3 regions of the Nostoc sp. NZL genome follow, and region 2 is predicted to be linked to each of the others. Evidence: predicted binding sites of a transcription regulator. Region 2 holds the regulator's gene; each other region holds the start of a gene.
What was found. Region 2 encodes NtcA, which controls nitrogen genes in cyanobacteria. Its sites were predicted from a motif close to TNTGTANNNNNNNNTACANA; they were not measured.
Positions count from the first base shown of each region.

Region 1: a site for NtcA is predicted at 2,463-2,482, ahead of F8R90_RS30645 (DUF2605 domain-containing protein). Genes of this name have one in related genera too.
Region 3: a site for NtcA is predicted at 4,241-4,260, ahead of F8R90_RS04170 (DUF3155 domain-containing protein). Genes of this name have one in related genera too.

Region 1 is NZ_WBKL01000207.1:57,586-64,120, reverse strand. It holds gene F8R90_RS30655 (hypothetical protein) at 1-4, opposite strand, end outside; gene thrS (threonine--tRNA ligase) at 326-2,161, opposite strand; gene F8R90_RS30645 (DUF2605 domain-containing protein) at 2,581-2,898, shown strand; gene F8R90_RS30640 (DUF2973 domain-containing protein) at 3,228-3,557, shown strand; gene F8R90_RS30635 (amylo-alpha-1,6-glucosidase) at 4,012-6,303, opposite strand.
Region 2 is NZ_WBKL01000022.1:41,526-48,060, forward strand. It holds gene F8R90_RS02410 (GAF domain-containing sensor histidine kinase) at 1-1,016, shown strand, start outside; gene F8R90_RS02415 (DUF3146 family protein) at 1,435-1,698, shown strand; gene F8R90_RS02420 (pre-16S rRNA-processing nuclease YqgF) at 1,769-2,221, opposite strand; gene F8R90_RS02425 (DUF3084 domain-containing protein) at 2,379-3,869, opposite strand; gene ntcA (global nitrogen regulator NtcA) at 4,039-4,710, opposite strand; gene fabI (enoyl-ACP reductase FabI) at 5,089-5,865, shown strand; gene hisB (imidazoleglycerol-phosphate dehydratase HisB) at 5,940-6,535, shown strand, end outside.
Region 3 is NZ_WBKL01000032.1:11,772-18,306, reverse strand. It holds gene F8R90_RS04185 (conjugal transfer protein TrbI) at 292-1,005, shown strand; gene F8R90_RS04180 (S-layer homology domain-containing protein) at 1,379-2,620, shown strand; gene F8R90_RS04175 (GAF domain-containing sensor histidine kinase) at 2,648-4,003, opposite strand; gene F8R90_RS04170 (DUF3155 domain-containing protein) at 4,289-4,606, shown strand; gene F8R90_RS04165 (cofactor assembly of complex C subunit B) at 5,057-5,587, opposite strand; gene F8R90_RS04160 (PadR family transcriptional regulator) at 5,646-5,993, opposite strand.

The DNA of each region.
Region 1 (6,535 bases), on a different contig from region 2:
TCATGATGTGAGTCAAAAATTGTTGACAGTAATTTATGCAAGTCCAGTCTGTTTAGGAAGAGCAGATTCCACAAGTCTTTAGATCAATCCTATCAATGTTGAATAACTCGAAAAGTTTTCTTGGGTGCGGTGATTAAGAAAAGTTTTGTTGTCTGTGATACTTTATAACCTTCCAGAACCCGTCAAAAGTTAAAGTTAAAATGAGTCTTTGATATTCAATACCTATAAGATCGCACCTTTGCCAAAACCTATCAGCTAGCCAATAATCTGATCTACTAAACAAAACGCACACCAATTGTAATTAGTGTGCGTCTGCGGTTAGGTTTTAGAAATTCTCGAACTTAGCGATCGCATCCTTCATTTTATCCACCACCTCATCTACAGGGATAACTCCCAATTCCCCAGAGGCGCGGGTACGGATACTCAGGGTGTTGGTTTCCACTTCCTTAGCTCCCACCACTGCCATCACGGGTATTTTTTCTTTCTCTGCATTGCGAATCTGTTTACCCAAGCGATCGCCACTAGTATCAACTTCTGCACGGATGCCCAATGCACGCATCTTCGCCACCACATCTTTAGCAAAGTCTAGCTGTGTATCACCCACTGGCAGTAATCTAGCTTGCACTGGCGCTAACCACAAAGGGAAATCGCCCGCATACTCTTCAATTAAGATCCCAATCAACCTTTCCAGCGAACCAAAAGGCGCACGGTGAATCATTATTGGACGTTTGCGAACACCATCTTCAGCGACGTACTCCAAATCAAAGCGTTCTGGCAAGTTGTAATCTACCTGCACAGTTCCCAATTGCCACTCCCGTTCTAGGGCATCACTGACAATAAAATCTAGTTTGGGCCCGTAGAAAGCTGCTTCCCCAATTCCCTCAAAATGATCCATCCCCAAGGTTTCAACAGCCCGACGAATGGCATTCTCAGCCTGGTTCCAAGCTTCATCGGAACCGATATACTTATCACTGGTTGGATCTCGGAAACTGAGTCGCGCTTTAAAATTCCCCAGTTGCAGAGTCTTAATCACTGACAAGATCAAATCCACCACTTTGAGGAATTCGCTGTCTAACTGTTCTGGGGTAACAAATATGTGGGCATCATCTTGAGTGAAACCCCGCACCCGTGTTAAACCGCCCAGTTCTCCTGATTGTTCGTAGCGGTAAACAGTGCCAAATTCTGCTAGCCGCATCGGTAGTTCCCGGTAGGAACGTAATTCACTCTTATATATTTGGATGTGAAAGGGACAATTCATGGCTTTGAGAACAAAGCCTTGTTCCAGTGTTGCGGCTTCCTGATTTTCTGCCATCATCGGGAACAGATCCTCTTTATATTTCTGCCAGTGTCCAGAGGTTTTAAATAAATCCACTCTGCCAATATGAGGAGTGACAACCTGCTGGTAGCCGCGCTTGATCTGTTCTTGCTTGAGGAAGTCTTCTAAAGTACTCCTTAACAGAGTACCTTTGGGTGTCCACAAAGGTAAACCCGGCCCCACTTGGTCAGAAAATATAAATAATCCCAGTTCCTTACCCAGTTTCCGGTGATCTCGTCGTAGCGCTTCTTCTTTGCGTCGCTTATATTCAGCGAGTTGTTCTGGGCTTTCCCAAGCGGTGGCGTAGATGCGTTGTAATTGGGCTTTGGTTTCATCCCCACGCCAATAAGCACCAGCAACGCTTTCTAGTTCAATTGCCTTCGGGTTTAATTCACTGGTATTTTCCAAATGAGGCCCCGCACACAAATCCCACCATTCATTTCCCAGGTGGTAAATCGTAATTGGTTCCTCTTTTATATCTGCCAGGATTTCTAGCTTGTAAGGTTCGTTAATTCCTTGAATCCGGCGTTCGGCTTCTTCGCGGCTGACTTCTTCCCGAATTACTGCCAACTTGCGATTGATAATCTTAGCCATCTCTTTCTTGATGACTTTGAGATCATTTTCGCTAAATGGTTCTGGATTGTCGAAGTCGTAGTAAAAACCGTTTTCAATCCAAGGGCCGATTGTAACTTGCGCCTTGGGAAACAGCTTTTGTACTGCCATTGCCATTACATGGGAAGCAGTGTGGCGAATCTTTTTTAAGTTCTCTGATTCGCTAGTACGCGGTAAATAAATTTTTTCAACTTGTTCTGACTGTTGTGACTGATTTGATGAATTTGACGACATTGGCTGCTGAACCGTTGGCGAAGTGATTACAAAAGGTGATTTATCTGAATCTGTAGGCTTATTCAACTATAACGACTTTGATTTTTGCCAGATCAGCTTTATCTTCCAACTACTGACTTCATTTGTGATAGGGGATAAAGATAAATTTTTGATCGGTTCGGTGAATATCAAATTCAGGATTCCACGCAATCGCTAAATTAACTTATGAATTGCAGCTCGGTGTCAGCTAACTCCCGATATGATATGTAGACACCTATCCAAAGGAACTGTACAAACCCATGAGCAAGACTATATAATGAATTCTGTGTTCTTTGTTACATATTTTCACATCCTCGGAATTATGAGAGAAATAATAAAAATGTTAAGAAACGTAAATAACGTTAATATTAGTAAGAAAGTTTGAAATATTCTTCTCATTTATGTCAGACTCGAATTTACCAGGGACTGATTTGCTGAAAACGGTTTTAGAACCCCTGCTGGAAGATTTTCAGCATTGGTTTATGCGATCGCGCCATTTACTCGAAACCGAGCAACTATCATTTATGAGTCACCAAGAGCAATCTGACTTGCTCTTGCGGGTTAAGCAAGCGCAGGATGAACTAAATACGGCGAAGATGCTGTTTACAGCTACTGATAAACAAGTCGGAATTGATATGGCAACGTTAATGCCTTGGCATCAATTAGTAACAGAATGCTGGAATGTCGCAATGCGCTTTCGTCAAGCGCGTGAAGTCTAAGCAACAGATAGAAGCATCTGCTAAATTTTGGCAGACTACTTAGCAATTTCTAACGACAAGCCCCTTTGCATCTACACAAGACGGTCAATCAGCCGTCAAAGAAATAGTAAAAAACTCTTAACACTTTCTTAACATTATTTGGATTAACAAGATAATGTATCCTATGCTACCGTAAGTGAAATGACGGTTGACAAATAGCTCCATATAAATGTAAACGCACTCTTTATGCGTCAAATGCTCGTCTTAACTGTGAGTTACAGTGTCGGCGAAGCAAAGCGTTACAAAATCAAAATAAAGTTTTAAAAATTGTTGTTCTGGAGGAGAATCCAATGTTACACCTGCTTTACATTCTTGCTTTTACAATCCTTGCATTTATAGCTGTTGGCAACTTAATTCGTAATCTGATCATGTTCAGTTTTGATCGGGAGCGAACTTACCCGACGAATTCCTCGCCAATGAATAATCAAGGCAACTATGGTTATTATTCATCAAAAAAACAGTTTGTACCTCATCCAGAGTTATTAGATAGCGCGGGCAACTTAATTAAAGAGCCACTTTTGGTAATGCGTTCGATTAACGTTGAAGATGCGCGTCAACATCTCGATGCACTTTACGAAGCATCCCCAGGACATAAAAGAGAAAATTCTGATGAAGTATAAGAATTAGAAGTTAGGATTTTGGGTGTAAATTATTGTTGTTTTTACATCCTTAACCCTTCACCTACTAGAAATTTATTACTACTATCCTTGAACTTGAGGCGATCGCGTCGGTCGGCTGGTAAGTTAAAATTATTTTGTCAACTTAGGACAGGTTGAGCCTGAAAGGGCATGGTGTAGTTTGAAAATCTGAGTATCAGTTACTAATGAATGCACTATAATTACGTAATTCTATTGCTCATGGCTTCAAAACTACATAACTTACGCAAAATTATATAATATATATGAATTGATCGAGCTTGTAGAGCAGCTTTTGATAACTCTATACACTGGCCATGAAGCAGGCTAAAACTGCGTTGGTTGGAGTGAATGGCACTGCGCGATGTCTACGACGGGCTACGCCTACGCACCAAGCATAAAATAGGGAGTGGTGAATTACCTACTCCCTAGTATCTTTCTATGCTTCGATAACTACGCGTAAATTACCGCGTTTTTTTGCAACGCGACAAGCAGTCGTAGTACCAGAACGCTCGAATTCTAAATCGAGGATGGTGGGGCCGACTCGCAAATTATGAAATGACAGACGATTAATCGATTCTGGCAAAGCGGGGTCGATTATTCGCAAGCAGTTATTCTGAGCATCAGGCACCAAGTTAACCATCATTTGCAGTAGTTGGAAAATACTACCAGTAGCCCAAGCTTGCGGAGTGCAGGCAACTGGATACTGCACAGGAGCATTATCACCGTTCCGTTCGTAGCCGCAGAAAAGTTCTGGAGGACGTTGGTAAGGCTGCTGCTCAGTCATGTCGAATAAACCTTGGAAAAGTTCCAGTGCTTGATCAATAAGACCGAGCGATCGCAATCCCATTGCAATCAGAGCGTTATCATGAGGCCAAACTGAACCAATGTGATAGCCCATCGGATTGTAAGCGGGTGACAAACTACTCAGGGTACGAATGCCCCAGCCATTAAACATATCTGGTGCCCGCAACCGTTCTGCTACACTATAGGCTCTTTCGTGTGTAAAAAGACCCAAATGCAGACAATGACCAGGATTTGAGGTAATACTATCTACTGCCTTGCCATCTCCATCCAAAGCCAAAGCGCAGAAATCATGGTCTTCCACCCAAAAATCTCGATTAAAACGAAACTTAAGATTTCTGGCCTCTTCTTGCCAACGATCTGCTAAATCAAGCCGCTTTTTCATCCTAGCTATTTCTGCTAGACGCATTTTTGCAGCATAGACATAAGCTTGCACTTCACAAAGGGCAATTGGGCCATTGGCTAATTCTCCCTTATGGTCTACGATACAGTCACCAGAATCTTTCCAACCTTGGTTAGCAAGACCACGTTTAGATTTAAGGAAGTAGCTGAGATAGCCAGTTTCTTTCGTATTGCGATCAATCCAGTCCATTGCTGCTAGAGCATTCGGCCAAAGTTGCTCTAGAAGTTCTTGATCGTGAGTCCAAGCATAATGTTCGGCATACAGCATCAGCCATAAAGGAGTGGCATCAACTGTACCGTAATAAGGCGTATGGGGAATTTCTTGACAACGAGCCATTTCTCCCAAACGTAACTCGTGCAAAATCTTACCCGGTTCTTCCTCGCGCCATTCATCGTCGATTTTTCCTTGATATGTTGCAAGTAATATCAGCGTTTCTTTAGCGATTTGTGAGTTTAACATCAGGGTTTGGGAAGCTGTAATCAGCGAATCTCGCCCAAAGAGTGTAGAAAACCACGGCACTCCAGCCGAAACAGTCTTATACTTCCCAAAAGACTGGCGCAACAAATACATATCTTGCTCGGCCCGCTCAATCACACGATTGAAAATGCTCTTATCTGAGCTAATGCGTGTAATTTGTTGTACCCAGTGTTGCTCCTCCATCAACTCAGCAGCTTTCGCCTGTCCTAAAGTGAAGGCGGCGCTCACGGTTGAACTGGACTGGTTATTTTTCAACATGCTCACCCGATAACCCAACTTTTGAGTTTCGTGGGAAGCCAACTCTAGCTGCCAAACCGCAGTGTAACCCTTGAAATAGTTTGGTTGACGATGCTGGAATAGAAGACGGGATTCCATTACCGAGCCATCCAGTCCTTGATAGGCGAGTGTTAAAGATTCTTCCCTAAAAGTTGGTGGCTCTTTAGCTATAGGCGAAAGACCATCGACCAGAGAAACTGTTCCTTCTTCAGCCGTCGGTTCTACTAGACGTAAGAGCCGACCTCGTTTTTCTCTGTCATAACCCCGGACTTCAAATAAATCAACAAAGTCTGCATCAAAGCTGATGCTTAGTTCAAAATTGACAGTTGTTGTGCTGTAATTAGATACCTCTATTTCTTCAAATAGTGCCCCATTCAGCACCATTTCCCGGCGAATGCCTACAGTATCTGCTTTCAGGCGTTCGTCGATTCTGGGGTTGGTACACAAAACTGAAAGTGAAAACCCTTTTTCAGCCGTACTACTGAGGAGTACAGGCGATCGCCCTTCAATTTGCAACTCCAAACGATTGAGAAATCTCGTATCACAACAAAACAATCCCATGCTAGGATTACCATCGTTGAGGGAACATCCAGAAATATTCCCGATAGTATCCGTCACAAAAAATAAATCATCATCTTTAACCGTCAGTGTCGGCTGTGGTCTTTCACTCACAACACAAGGCCACTCCGGGATAGGTAATTGTTCGGCAGGAATAAAAGTTTTTCCATCCAGGAAAATTTTTTCCGGGGTCATTAGCGTATCCGGTGTCATTAGCCAAAGTTCCGTGTACAGGTCTATATTTTTGTGGTCTTCTGAGTAGAGGTTGCTGACCCTCACAACTTTCAAAAAAAAGACGCTTTCTAAAACTTGCTTGAGCCATTGGAGCCATACTGCTGACAAAATAGCAGCGCTCAAACCTGTATAAGCAGATATTTATAAACTTATATTTTATAACTCTAAAGTCAAGGCTGAAAACTGAGGATTTTTAGAGAATTTATTAGTC
Region 2 (6,535 bases):
TAGTTGCTTATCAGAATTCGCAACCGCGTTATTGGAAAGAGGAAGAAATTAATTTGCTGGCTCAAGTAGGGGTACAATTGGGGATTGCGATTCAGCAAGCAGAATTACTCGAACAAACTAAACGTCAAACCTCAGAACTTACTCAAGCTCTCCAAGAATTAAAACAAACTCAAACCCGGTTAATTCAGGGTGAAAAAATGGCAGGCTTAGGACAATTACTTGCTGGAGTCGCGCATGAAATCAACAATCCTGTAAGTTTTATTTTTGGTAATCTGATCCATTTAAATGAATATACTCAGGAACTGCTAAATGTAGTGAAGCTTTACCGACAAAACTCCTCACTATCGCCAACTGTCCAAGAGCAAATTAACAAGACTGATTTGGACTTTCTCATCGAAGATTTGCCCAAAACTCTTGAGTCAATGAAAGTAGGAACAGAGCGTATTTGTGAAATTGTGCTATCACTACGAAACTTTTCTCGTACAGATGAGGCTGAATTAAAACCAGTAGATATTAATGAAGGCTTGGATAGTACTTTGCTGATTTTAGGGCATCGGCTCAAAAACAATAATGAACGCCCAGCTATTGAGATTGTGAAAGAATATGGTACTTTCCCTTTGCTCGAATGCTATCCCTCGCAATTAAATCAAGTGTTTATGAATCTTTTGAGTAATAGTATTGATGCATTAGAGGAAAAGTTTAAAACTATACAGCAAAGGTATTTGAAGCTATCCCAAACGTGTCCAAGAATACCCTTAACTATCTGGATTAGTACGCAAGCCATTAATAACCAGATTGTAATTAGAATAGCTGATAATGGTCTTGGGATTCCAGAAGAAGTGCGATCGCACATGTTTGACCCCTTCTTCACTACCAAAGCACCAAGTAAAGGTACGGGTTTAGGATTGTCTATCAGCTATCAAATAGTAGTTGAAAAACATCATGGTCAAATTAAATGTTCCTCTAAACCAGGAGAAGGAACAGAGTTTGTGATTGAAATTCCTAGCAGTAATTAGAGGCGGCTGATTTTCGATAATTCTAATAATACATTTCACAAAATATCTGGTACAGATACACTTGTAAGTTTAACCAAAATTACTCGCAGGATAGCTTGCTGACCCAAACTTTTTGGCATTAAGTCCGCGTAGATTATAGCTCAATAGGCTTGGGTCAGTAATTTTTGATTATAGAAAATCCCTCCAACCCATGCCAGACGATCTAAAAAGGAGGGTTAGGGAGGATCTCATCAAATCTTAACTGAACTGCCTTGGTTTATAGCCGCGACTTCAGTATCCTGATGTCGTTTTGCTCATTAACACAACCTAGTCAATTACAAATACCCACTTTGTCAGTTTGTCTAATTAAGCTATGTTTGGTAAATAAAATAAGTAGCCTACATGATCGGCTGTTATTCCACACTTGACATAAAGCATTGTGAGTGCAAAACGTCTGCCAGAAACCATTGCCCATGTCAGAATTACTCGCCAATCCTGGCAACACGGCTTCCTTGAAGGCGAAGTGAGTGCAGGTGAGTTTGAGTGGCATTTCCAGTGGCATTTTCGCCGGGGAGAACTTGCCGTCAAGCCTTCCCAAGGCCGCGCCTTAATCAAAGAACCCCTAGGTCGATTCTTGGAGCAACAAGATTATCAATTAGAGCCTGGAGGAGATTATGCTTTTACTATTCGGGCAGAACTTTAAAAGTTAGGATTTAGGAATTTAATTTTGGATTTTAGATTTTAGATTTTTTCTTCAATCCAAAATCCAAAATCTAAAATTGGTTGACTGCTGATTCAGTGAGGCGATTTAAATATCTTTCGATTAAGAGGATGGCAACAATGTCATCTATCGGTCTTGGTGGCTGTCGCAGACCCTGTGGCAATAGCTTTATTAGCCCCTTGGGCGGGAACATTTGCCAATAGCGATCGCGTGCTTCTAGGGTTGTGTAGCGCTCATCCACTAAAATAATACTCAGAGGTTCTGTCAATTCCTGATATAATTTTTGTCTCCACTGCTTGGCTGTAGTTTGGTCGCCCATCACCATCAAGGAAATCGGAAACTTTTGACGCAGTGTCTCAATGGTAGCGATCGCCTCTTTTGCTAGCACGACCTGATGATAATACAGTTGCCGATCCAGTCCCATCACCGCTAAACCACACTTATCTCGACCTGGATCAAACCCCAAGATGACTGGTTGCGTTGGTGAAAATTCACGGAAATTCATAATAAATTCAAAATTAAAAATTAAGAATTAGAAATTTACCCTTACAGGGATCTTGCTACGCGTAGCGTCTCGTAGAGAATAAATACAATCACAGCAACTATTTTGCCTGCTGTTCAATATGTTTAAATCTTACTAATAACAGTGTGCAAATAATTTTTTAAGTACTAAAAATAATTTGTCCGTTGACTATTGCCACTAATTTTACTCTCAAGGGCCCAGCTGTATAAGTGTCCTCTGCTGCGATCGCTTTGATCTCCAAGGGTTGATTATACTGTCTTAATTGATTGACAAAGCGTAAAAAAGTCCCGTCTACTTGGACATTTTCGACAATTCCGGCGTTACGGGCCCGAAATTGGGAAGCAGAAATCAGTATTTCCAACCGCTGCTGTAACTGATAGGATGTCATGGTTTTGGAATCGGTAGTAGTTGTGGCCAGCACCGCGCCTCCCGAAAAAACCAATTGATTCCGGGCTGTATCGGCAAAAAATTCTATCTGCTTTTCTCCTCTGACATAATTACCAGCGGAAAAAATTCGCACCACGTATTCTTGACCATCCTCAATCTGCTTGCTCAATTTCTCAACCCTCTCCTGGGTGAAGCGTATTAGCTCTGCATTTGCAGGATTTGCGCCGGGTTCACTTAATTCCAGGTTGGCATTGCGATTGGCTTCTTGTAAAAGTTGTACCACTGCCTGACGGGCAGCATTCGGTTGGGTCACACGAACTACACCAGCAGACAGAACTTGACCGCGAACTAAAGCTAGCTTACCCAGACGCAAGTCGCGGTAGGACTGATAATATTTTTCTAACCTTGCAACTTCCAGTTCTAGTTGCTCCTGTTGTCCTTCCAATTCTTTGAGGCGAGATTCCCGTTTGGCAATTACTTGCTCTCGCGCTGCAACTTCTAGATTACGCTTTTGAATTAGTTGATCCAGTTGGGCGATTTTTCGATCGCGCTGTTCTACAGCTTCTTGGCGGTTAGCGAGTTCGCGATCGCGTTTTTCAATAGCTGCTTTGGCTTCATCAATAGCTTTTTTAGCTTCAGCGTAAAGCCTTTGACGTTCTGTCTTCAGTAGTTCAACTGCTGCCTGTAGCTCCTTTCTCTGATTGTAAACGCTTTGCAATTCAGCTATAGCTTTTTGGTACTGAGTTACAACTTGTTCTAGCTGACCTTGAGTGCGTTGGAGTTGAGTTTGAGTTTGGGCTTGTTGACTAATGGTACGGTTCAATTGAGCTTGTGTTTGGCGTTGTTTGGCATTTGCCGCCTGCAAAGATTGATTGATTACCTGCAATTCTTGTTGTGCTTTTGCTTGGGCAATTCTTGCTTGATTTAGCTCACTCTCTACCTGACTTTTCTGAGCTTCTGCGGTTTTTAGCTGTTCCCGCTTCTGCCTGAGGTCTGTTTGAATATCTTCCAATTCAAAGACTCCCTTTCGCAAGCCTTCGTCGGCAGCGAATAAAATTCCTAAGGTTGATGCTGAAATCAAACCGCCCGTAAAAATAGTTACCAGTACAGCAGTATTTTTCGGACGAAGGTTAAAAAGTGAGAGGCGGGCTTTGCCAACTCGTGTGCCGATGCGATCGCCCACGGTTGCAATTACGCCTCCCAGAATTAAAATTGCTGCGATGAGGATGTATCCGGTGGTCATCTTTAGCTACCGAAATCCTTCCAGATACAGCCTACTACTTTTAACCATTGTCTGGAAAGAAGTGGAAATTGGCAATAGCTGAAATTACTCAATTTTTAGATTTACCTCTAGCTATTAGTGTCATTTTTCAAAATAGAACACGCGCCGATTCCCCTTTCTCCAATTGCATTTATGTGAATTGCCTACTTAAGGTAACAGGTTTATGCACAGTAATCTTCTTTTTGTGGATAGAAATCATCTTTTTTTCACGCAAATCCCCTAGTAGCCTAGTAACAGTAACACGAGTCGAACCAATTGCCTCTGCGATCGCTTGATGAGATAACTTCAGATCAATTGTGATCCCATCTGCACAAGGAACGCCAAAATCCCGACAAAGAATTAGCAAAAAACTCACCAACCGAGAACCCATATCTCGGTGAGCGAGAGTTTCAATCATCATCTCCGTTTGTAAAATGCGGGAAGACAGACCTCGCAGCATTAACATTGATAATTCTGGATTTTCCTTGAGTGCTTGCTCCACTTGTTCAATTGGTGCTGACAGTAATTCCACAGGGGTAAATGCAACCGCATGGTAAAACCTATCCGACTTATTTCCCGTCAGCAATGACAAAACACCAAAAACACTATTTTCCCGTAGCAACGCTACCGTTATTTCCTCTCCTGCCTCGTACACCCTGGAAAGTTTAACAGCACCTTTCAAAAGAAAATAAACTCGTTCGGCAGGATCGCCAGGAAAAAAGATCGTTTTATTGCGTTCAAACGTTTCCACAACTGGCGGAAACGCCCCGGTCGCCATCTGACGAAATACATTTGCTAGGGCTTTATCTTGTGTCACGATCATCTCCCTTCCCCTACCCAATGCCGGAAAAACAAAAACTGATTACCTAAGAATACACCCGAAAAATGAATATAGCACCGTCAACCTTTTTGTACTTTCCTATACTCAAACTAATCTCTTCATAACTCTTTGTTTATAATGATACATAATTGTTGATCCTTTCAGCTACTAATTGTTGATAAGTACTTCCAATAGCTGTATTCAAAAGGTTTTTTGAAGAACAAATAAAGTTATTTTGAGAATATCTTTAGAAAAAATCAAGATTTTTGTCACAGCAAACACTCTTACCAATATTCATTTTTGCAAATCCTGTGTAAAACAAAGACAAACTAGCCTCAGATTCTAGTATGCTCCTAATGATCGATCGCATTAACAATTTCTATGCTGAATCTGACTGGAAAAAATGCTCTTGTTACAGGTATTGCCAATAACCGCTCGATCGCCTGGGGCATCGCCCAACAGCTCCATAAAGCCGGAGCAAACCTGGGTATTACCTACCTGCCGGATGAACGCGGCAAAATGGAGAAAAAAGTTGCGGAGTTGGTAGAACCCCTCAACCCCAGCTTATTTCTTCCCTGTAATGTCCAAAATGATGAACAGATTCAATCTACCTTTGAAACAATCCGCAATCAGTGGGGAAAGCTAGACATCCTCATCCATTGTCTTGCCTTTGCTAGCAAAGACGATTTGAGTGGAGATTTTAGCCAAACCTCTCGTTCTGGCTTCAACACCGCCTTAGAAATTAGTACCTACTCGCTGGTGCAGTTAAGTGGTGCAGCTAAACCTTTGATGACAGAGGGAGGTAGTATCGTCACCCTCACATATTTAGGTGGTGTTAGAGCAATCCCCAACTATAACGTTATGGGAGTTGCCAAGGCGGGGTTAGAAATGAGTGTACGTTACCTAGCCGCCGAACTAGGGCCGCAAAATATCCGCGTGAATGCCATCTCCGCAGGTCCCATCCGCACTTTGGCATCTTCAGCAGTCGGCGGGATTTTGGATATGATTCATCATGTAGAAGAAGTAGCTCCCCTACGACGTACCGTCACTCAGCTAGAAGTGGGCAACACTGCCGCTTTCTTGTGTAGTGATTTGTCCAGCGGTATTACCGGACAAGTGCTGTATGTAGATGCAGGATATGAAATTATGGGAATGTGACGCGATAAAGTTAGTAGTTAGGAGTTAAAAATTTATAACTCATAACTCCTAACTTCTAACTCTTTCCACTCCCCATGCAAACAACCAATCGTCAAGTTAATTCAAGCTACGATCAGTCAACTAAAACCCCTCGGATTGCCACTGTCCACCGCACCACTGGTGAAACTGATGTGCAAGTTACCATTAATCTGGATGGTAGAGGAATTTGCACGGCAGCAACTGGCATTCCGTTTTTGGATCATATGTTGCATCAAATTGCCTCCCACGGACTGATTGATATAGATGTCCAAGCCAAGGGAGACTTGGAAATTGATGACCATCACACTAACGAAGATGTAGGCATTACCTTGGGCCAAGCTTTCAACCAAGCACTAGGAGACAGAAAAGGCATTGTCCGCTTTGGTAATTTCCTAGCACCACTGGATGAAGCCTTAGTTCAAGTAGCGCTAGACTTTTCCGGACGTCCTCACCTCAGCTACGGCTTGCAAATTCCTACCCAGCGGGTAGGAACCTATGACACGCAACTCGTGCGCGAATTTTTTGTGGCTTTGGTGAACCATAGCCAAATGACACTGCACATTCGGCAACTGGATGGCATTAATTCCCATCACATTATTGAAGCAACATTTAAGGCGTTTGCGAGGGCAACGCGGCTGGCGGTTGAAATCGA
Region 3 (6,535 bases), on a different contig from region 2:
TATTCAGTGCTGTAGATATGTGGACGTAAACAATGAAACAACTCAGGAAACAATTAGACCTATTTTGCGTCATGTTGAGAGTATCTCACTTCCTATTTGGTAACGCACATTAGCAGGATACAAATTCTGAGGAGCGATATCTTCGATAGGCGTAGCTGCAACACAAACTCCACGTTATATAAGCACCTTAATATTCGGAATGCGCCTATAAACAGGTTTTATAAATTTCAGAAACAAACTCAGTGAATCCACGTCATTAGATACATAACATACACAAAGGTTTACCCACTTATGACTCGCCTACATCAATGGAAATCTGGAACTGCTGCACTCATGGCAATAGCCGTTACCGCAAGCGTCACTGCCCCACTGTTAACTTTAGCTCCTGCTAATGCACAATACAGAATTGGGCAAGACAGAACTGGGCAATATGGAAACGTTACCATTCCTTCTGGGGTTGCTTTTCCTGTTACCTATGATAAGGAGACAATTACTATTGCTCCTGGGGAAAGTCAATCTTTAACGCTGAGAATAGCGAATGACATTATCGACAGAAATAGAAATGTCTTGATTCCTGCCGGTACTAAAGTAAATGGACGACTAGAATCTGTTGACCTAGATAGTTATTCAAGAGATACAGATGATAATAAAGGAAAAGGTGTGCGGTTTGTAGCTCAAGAATTAGAATTTTCTAATGGTCGGCGTCAAACCATTAATGCAACTTCTCGGACATACACCACAACTCAAAAAGTTTCACAGGGTCCCAGCACAGGTCAGGTTTTAACTGATGCAGCTATCGGTGCGGGTGCTGGTCTTTTAGGTTCACTAGTGACTGGTAACCGCAGAATTGATGATTTAAAACCTGTTATTGGTGGGGCTGCGGGTGCAGGAGCAAGTGTACTATTGCGGAAAAAAGAAGCAAATGTTTTTGTTCTCAGACCAGCACAGGATTTAAGGCTCACACTGAATTCTAACTTGAATTTAGTACCACCATCCCGCTACTAGATTTAACTGAATTCAAGTCGTGACTTTAATCACCTCTGATAGGCGATCGCCACTTTAACTATAGTGGGCGATCGCCTTCATTTTTTAACCCTAAAAATCTATTTTTCAGCAACTATCCTATCTCTGTATCGTCTTACTCAGTACTCATATTTTTTCAATACTTATTTAATAGCATTAATCGGAAAGAGACTAATTACACTATTTACCTATTGCTAGCTCTGTTGACAAGTAATTTCTGATTTTGTTCATCTCATTTGACTGTATGACTAAAGTAATGCTTTTTACAAAAAACATGAATTAATGGGAACCTCATACTTCAGAAGATGTCTAATTAATTAACAGTAAAAAAAATAATTGTACTGGAGTAAAAATAATGTTTAACTTAAATCGTTTGCAATCTGGAACAGCTGCACTCATGGCTTTAAGCGTCACAGTAGGTACTGTAGCGCCCTTCATTACAGCTTCACCATCTTTTGCTCAAACTACTTTTTCTGATGTTTCATCTAACTATTGGGCAGCACAATTTATTCAACAATTGTCTCAACGAGGTGTAATTGCCGGATTTCCTGATGGTACTTTCCGCCCTGAAGAAGCGGTGACACGCGCTCAATTTGCCGCTATGGTCAACAAAGCTTTCCAAAAAGCACAGCAACGGCAGGCAATCAATTTTACTGATGTGCCAAGCAACTATTGGGCATCTAGTGCTATTCAACAAGCCTATACCATTGGTTTCTTATCTGGTTATCCTGGTAATCGCTTTGAGCCTAACCAAGCTATTCCACGCCAGCAGGTTTTAGTTTCCCTCGCTAACGGGCTGGAATATAGTCCCAGCGGTAATACCGAAAGCACTCTGCAATACTTCAACGATGCCTCTAACATCGCTAGCTATGCCCGTAGCCCGATCGCAGCAGCAACTGAGAAGCAAATTGTGGTGAACTATCCTAATGTGAAGTTCCTGAATCCAACCGCAACCGCCACTCGCGCCCAGGTAGCAGCTTTTATCTACCAAGCATTGGTTAGTTCTAATCAAGCCTCAGCAATTAACTCGCCCTATGTCGTGGCTGTTGGGTCTACTACCCCAATACCTGTAGCTGTGACAATTCCCCAAGGGACTGCTATCCCTGTGAAGTATGACAAGGCAGAAAAAATTCTGGTTACAAAGGATGAAACAGCGCCCTTGACATTGACAGTATCCCAAAACGTGGTTACGCAAGAAGGATCTGTAGTGATTCCTGCTGGTAGTCAAGTTATTGGTCAACTCAAACCTGCTACAGGCGGTTCTCAATTCGTTGCCGAGAAACTAGTTTTGACGAGTGGTCAAGAGTATCAGCTTAACGCTAGCTCTGAAGTGATTACCAAAACTGAAACCGTCAACAAAGGTACTAGTACTGGTTCAATTATCAAGAATACTGTATTGGGCGCAGGTGCAGCCGCTGCGGTATCTGCTGTCACAGGCGATCGCGCCATTGCCACAGAAGAGGTCTTGGGTGGCGCTGGTATCGGTGCGTTAATTGGTCTGTTCTTCGGCAGAAATAGTGTTGATTTAGTAGCAATTGACCCAGATACCGATTTGCAAATGACAATCAATCAAAACTTGTTGGTTTCAGTAAGATAGTTATTGGTCATTTGTAAATACTAATGACTAATTCTCAACTTCCGGTAACCAAATAATAAACGTAGTTCCCGGCGCATCGGGTGAAGTTAGCTTAGAGTTGATTGCAGGGCTGAAAACCTCGATTTCGCCCTGCATTTGCTCTATTAATTGTTTTGCGATCGCTAACCCCAAACCAGTGCCAGGGATTTCTGTTTGCGCTTGTACACCCCGATAATGTCGTTCTCCAAGATGCTCTAAATCCTGGGGTGGAATGCCAGGGCCGTTGTCACTAATAACAATTCCCTGAAAATTAGCCTTTTCTTGCCCCGCCTGAATCAAAATTTTGCCCCCAGTGGGAGTGTATTTCAAAGCATTATCGATGATGTTAGTTAAGACCTCTCGTAATGCTTTGACGTTGGCACGTACTAGGGGTGAATTCTGTTGAATTTCAGTTATTAGTTTTAGCTTTCGCTCTTGGGCGATCGCTTTGGCTGATATTAATAATGGTTCTAATATATCTGCTAACGAGCAGTCAACTGCTTTATCTCCCGTTCCCGGTAATAATAGCGGCGGTTTAGCGTCTTTTTGGATAGTTGCTTCCACGAATACTTCATGTTCGGGGAGATGTAGTGGTGCTAAATCTGCCTCTGTCAAGTCAATTACTTGATCAAATTGTTGCAGCAATTCTTGGAGGCGATCGCTTTCCCGCACAATACTAGTTGCCACATCCCGGTTAGCGTCTGCTGGGCTGAGTCGTTTCAATAGCAGTTTGCCAAAAGTCCGCAACGCTGTTAATGGGTTACGAAACTGATGCAACAGGTTATCCAGCAAATCCCGTTGTTTTTCTTGGAGAATTTGTTGTTCATGCAACTGCTGCTCAAACCATGCTCGCCGCTGATCTAAAATACAAGCGATCGCCAGTGTTTGGGCTATCCGTTGAATCTGACTTTCCTCGTGTTCATTCCATACCCGATCTTCTCTACCCGTCACTAGTAACCCCATCATTACACCCTCATAAACCAGAGGTAAAACAATTTGATTACCACTAAATAAATATTCCTCTTTTAGATGGGGTTGAGACGCATCTGGGATCTCAGACTCCGGTGACGAGGTTGGAGATTCTGATCCTGTTGTCAATAACCTTCTCTGATGATTAGGTAATATAAACACATTTCCAACTTGAAGTTGATTGTGTACAGTCGCTTCAGCAGTCTCCTTCCCTGGCGGTAATAATGCTGTTTCCGGGTAAATCACTACAGGAATCAGTTTTGCCTCACCTGAGGGAGTCTCTACCAATTCTTGTGTCAGGTACACAATACTTAAAGTTGCTCCCAGCCCTTGGGTTAGCAGCGCTATTTGCTCTCGACATAGAGCAAGAAAATCGGAACTGGCAGACATTAACATTTTTTAGCTCTTGCTCAAGATTACAGATTTTGAGGCATGATGTAAGAGAGGATACTTAATTTTTACCTCACTCATTTAATAAAGCTTAACTAAAATTTTCTTAGCGATGGTTTGTACCAAGGGATTATATCCTTTGGTGATTTTCTTTTCCCTATCTCCAAAGATATTAATTTTCTTACATTAAAAGCTTAAAAACTATTGATATTTTGAACTAGAACTTATATAATGACGACGGATTTTGTAGCTATCACTACAATCTATAGCTTGAAAGAGGAGGACAATAGATTGGCAAGGAGACGCAAAAGGAAGAGTCGTCGTCGTCAGGAAGGACGACGCATTTTGGAACATGTGCCTCAATATAGCATCGAAAGTGGCGAAGAAAAGCCTGTGACAGCAGCGAGAAGATTCATTCAAGCTGAAGGTATTTTGCCACCGGCTTTGCTACTCGTAAAGCGAAACGAACACACCACAGACCGTTATTTCTGGGCAGAAAAGGGACTGTTTGGTGCTCAATACGTAGAGGAAAATCATTTCTTGTTTCCTAGCTTGAGGGTGTTAGAACCTTCGCCAGGTCAAGAACCTCTTGCTTTAGCTAGTCGGTGAACTATAAATGGTCATCTTACGCATTGAATGTGGCTCCTGACTAACATTAACTGGCAAAATTGCTAAGTTTATGCAGAATTTAATTTTTTTTTAGTTTGGAGCTGATTTGCTTTTTAAGGCTAGTCCAGGTAGTTGGAAAGTCAACTTGTCTCAAACCACGCTATGTTGCATGGGTTGATACTATTTTGATGATGCAGAAGGGAGTGGGTATAGAGCCAAGCGCATCCAAAAGCGCTAGTGAAGTTGCGCTCTTATGCCGTAAATTGTTAACCAAGCTCTGTCAACGAATTTAAGTTAATGAATTTAAATTTTTCCCCACGACAAAAGTTGTGGGGAAAACTGACAAAGCAGAAGTCTTGATTTCCTCCTTCCTACTTTCCATTGCCTAAAGAGTAGGTCAGGTCAGAAGTCTGCATATCATAGTTAATAGATGGTCATAAAAACCAACAATTATTCAACAGCCTTGAGATGTAGAGTCCTCTGTAACTCACTAAGTTCATCTCGATGGCCAACTACAGTGATCTTACTTGAGGAGGTTTGTTCGCTCTGAGTTGTTTCTACTTTGAGCGACACCTTCTCAAGTCTTCCAGATTTTTTCCAATAAAATAGACCACTTAAAGGCGACAGCAGTACCATAGCCAAAACAAAGCTACTGAGCTTAGGAAAAAGCAGGTATACGACCAGAGATAGACAAATAATACCAGTAGCTGCCAGCAGAGTTAAAAATATAGCTAAGAACCAACTGGGGCGAACATTACCTTCAAAAGTCACTTTGTTTTGTTCTCGGTCTACCGCTGCCACTCGGTAAGATCGCGAGCGAAAATAATCTTTTAATTGAGACATTAAAGCAGCTTCGTCTTGCTCAGATACCATTTGCGCTGTTTCTATGCGGTCTTTAGTCGAGGCACGAATAAAGAAAAACAGCCCAACCGATAACAACAAGGTTAGCAGGAACGTAGATGGCAGAATAGCAGTATCCATAACTAATTGTTACTGTTTGACTGGAGGAGACTTATTCATTATCAATATCAATTATTCGTTACTTTGTCCTCCTGTTGATGTAATCTTGCCAAAGAAAAGCTAAATCCTGCGCTTGAACTTGCCACTCTGGAGAAACTTGGTACATCCGCCTGGGGCGTCCTCGTCCTTCCAGTTTCTTCCAATATCCAGTGATTGCCTTTTGGTCTTCCAGAAATTTGATTGCACTATAAAGTACGGTATCCGAAAGCCTAGAGGTGGGATATTCAGTTTCTAATTGCTCAATCAACTCGGTTCCGTAAGATTCACCTTGTAACAAAACAGACAGTATGTAACAAACTGCTACTTCCTGACAAAGGTAAGTTGGCGGAGGATTCTCAAAGAATTGATATATATCCTCAAGTTTCATGGTTAGTGAATGGCTAAAAAAATGCCTTAGGGTACGGTCTACAATCCTTGTAGTCAGTATACAGTGCTACCGCTAAGTGAATAACGTATATAAAGCTACTTAGAATAGATATCCATTGCGTAAATACCAAATAATTACCCACGCCTGTGAAGTTGTGGGACGAGTTTGCGAGTTTTAGAGGCACAAAATACTGTACCCCTACCCAAGCTCGATACAGTGTGGTGAGGAGCGAACAGAGCGTGGCGAAGTCACTATCTTGGTGTTAAGTGATGCCGAGCTGGTTAGAACTGCTTAAGCAATAAAATGCTATCGAAGAAATTTTACAGGTAAAATGCAATTTTGTCTGTAAAACTTAATAAACACTTTGTTTTACAGTGATTTTCCCAATGCCGATTCTCAAACCTTAAGCTAAGGGATATGTCTGGGTTAAAGCTGCTACGCCTGTAGACACACCTAAGTAGTAACCATTACTGATTTTCTGGATAAGAGAATCTCTTGCCCCATTTGGCAAGTGTGATAGTAAATTTATCAAAGAAGACGCA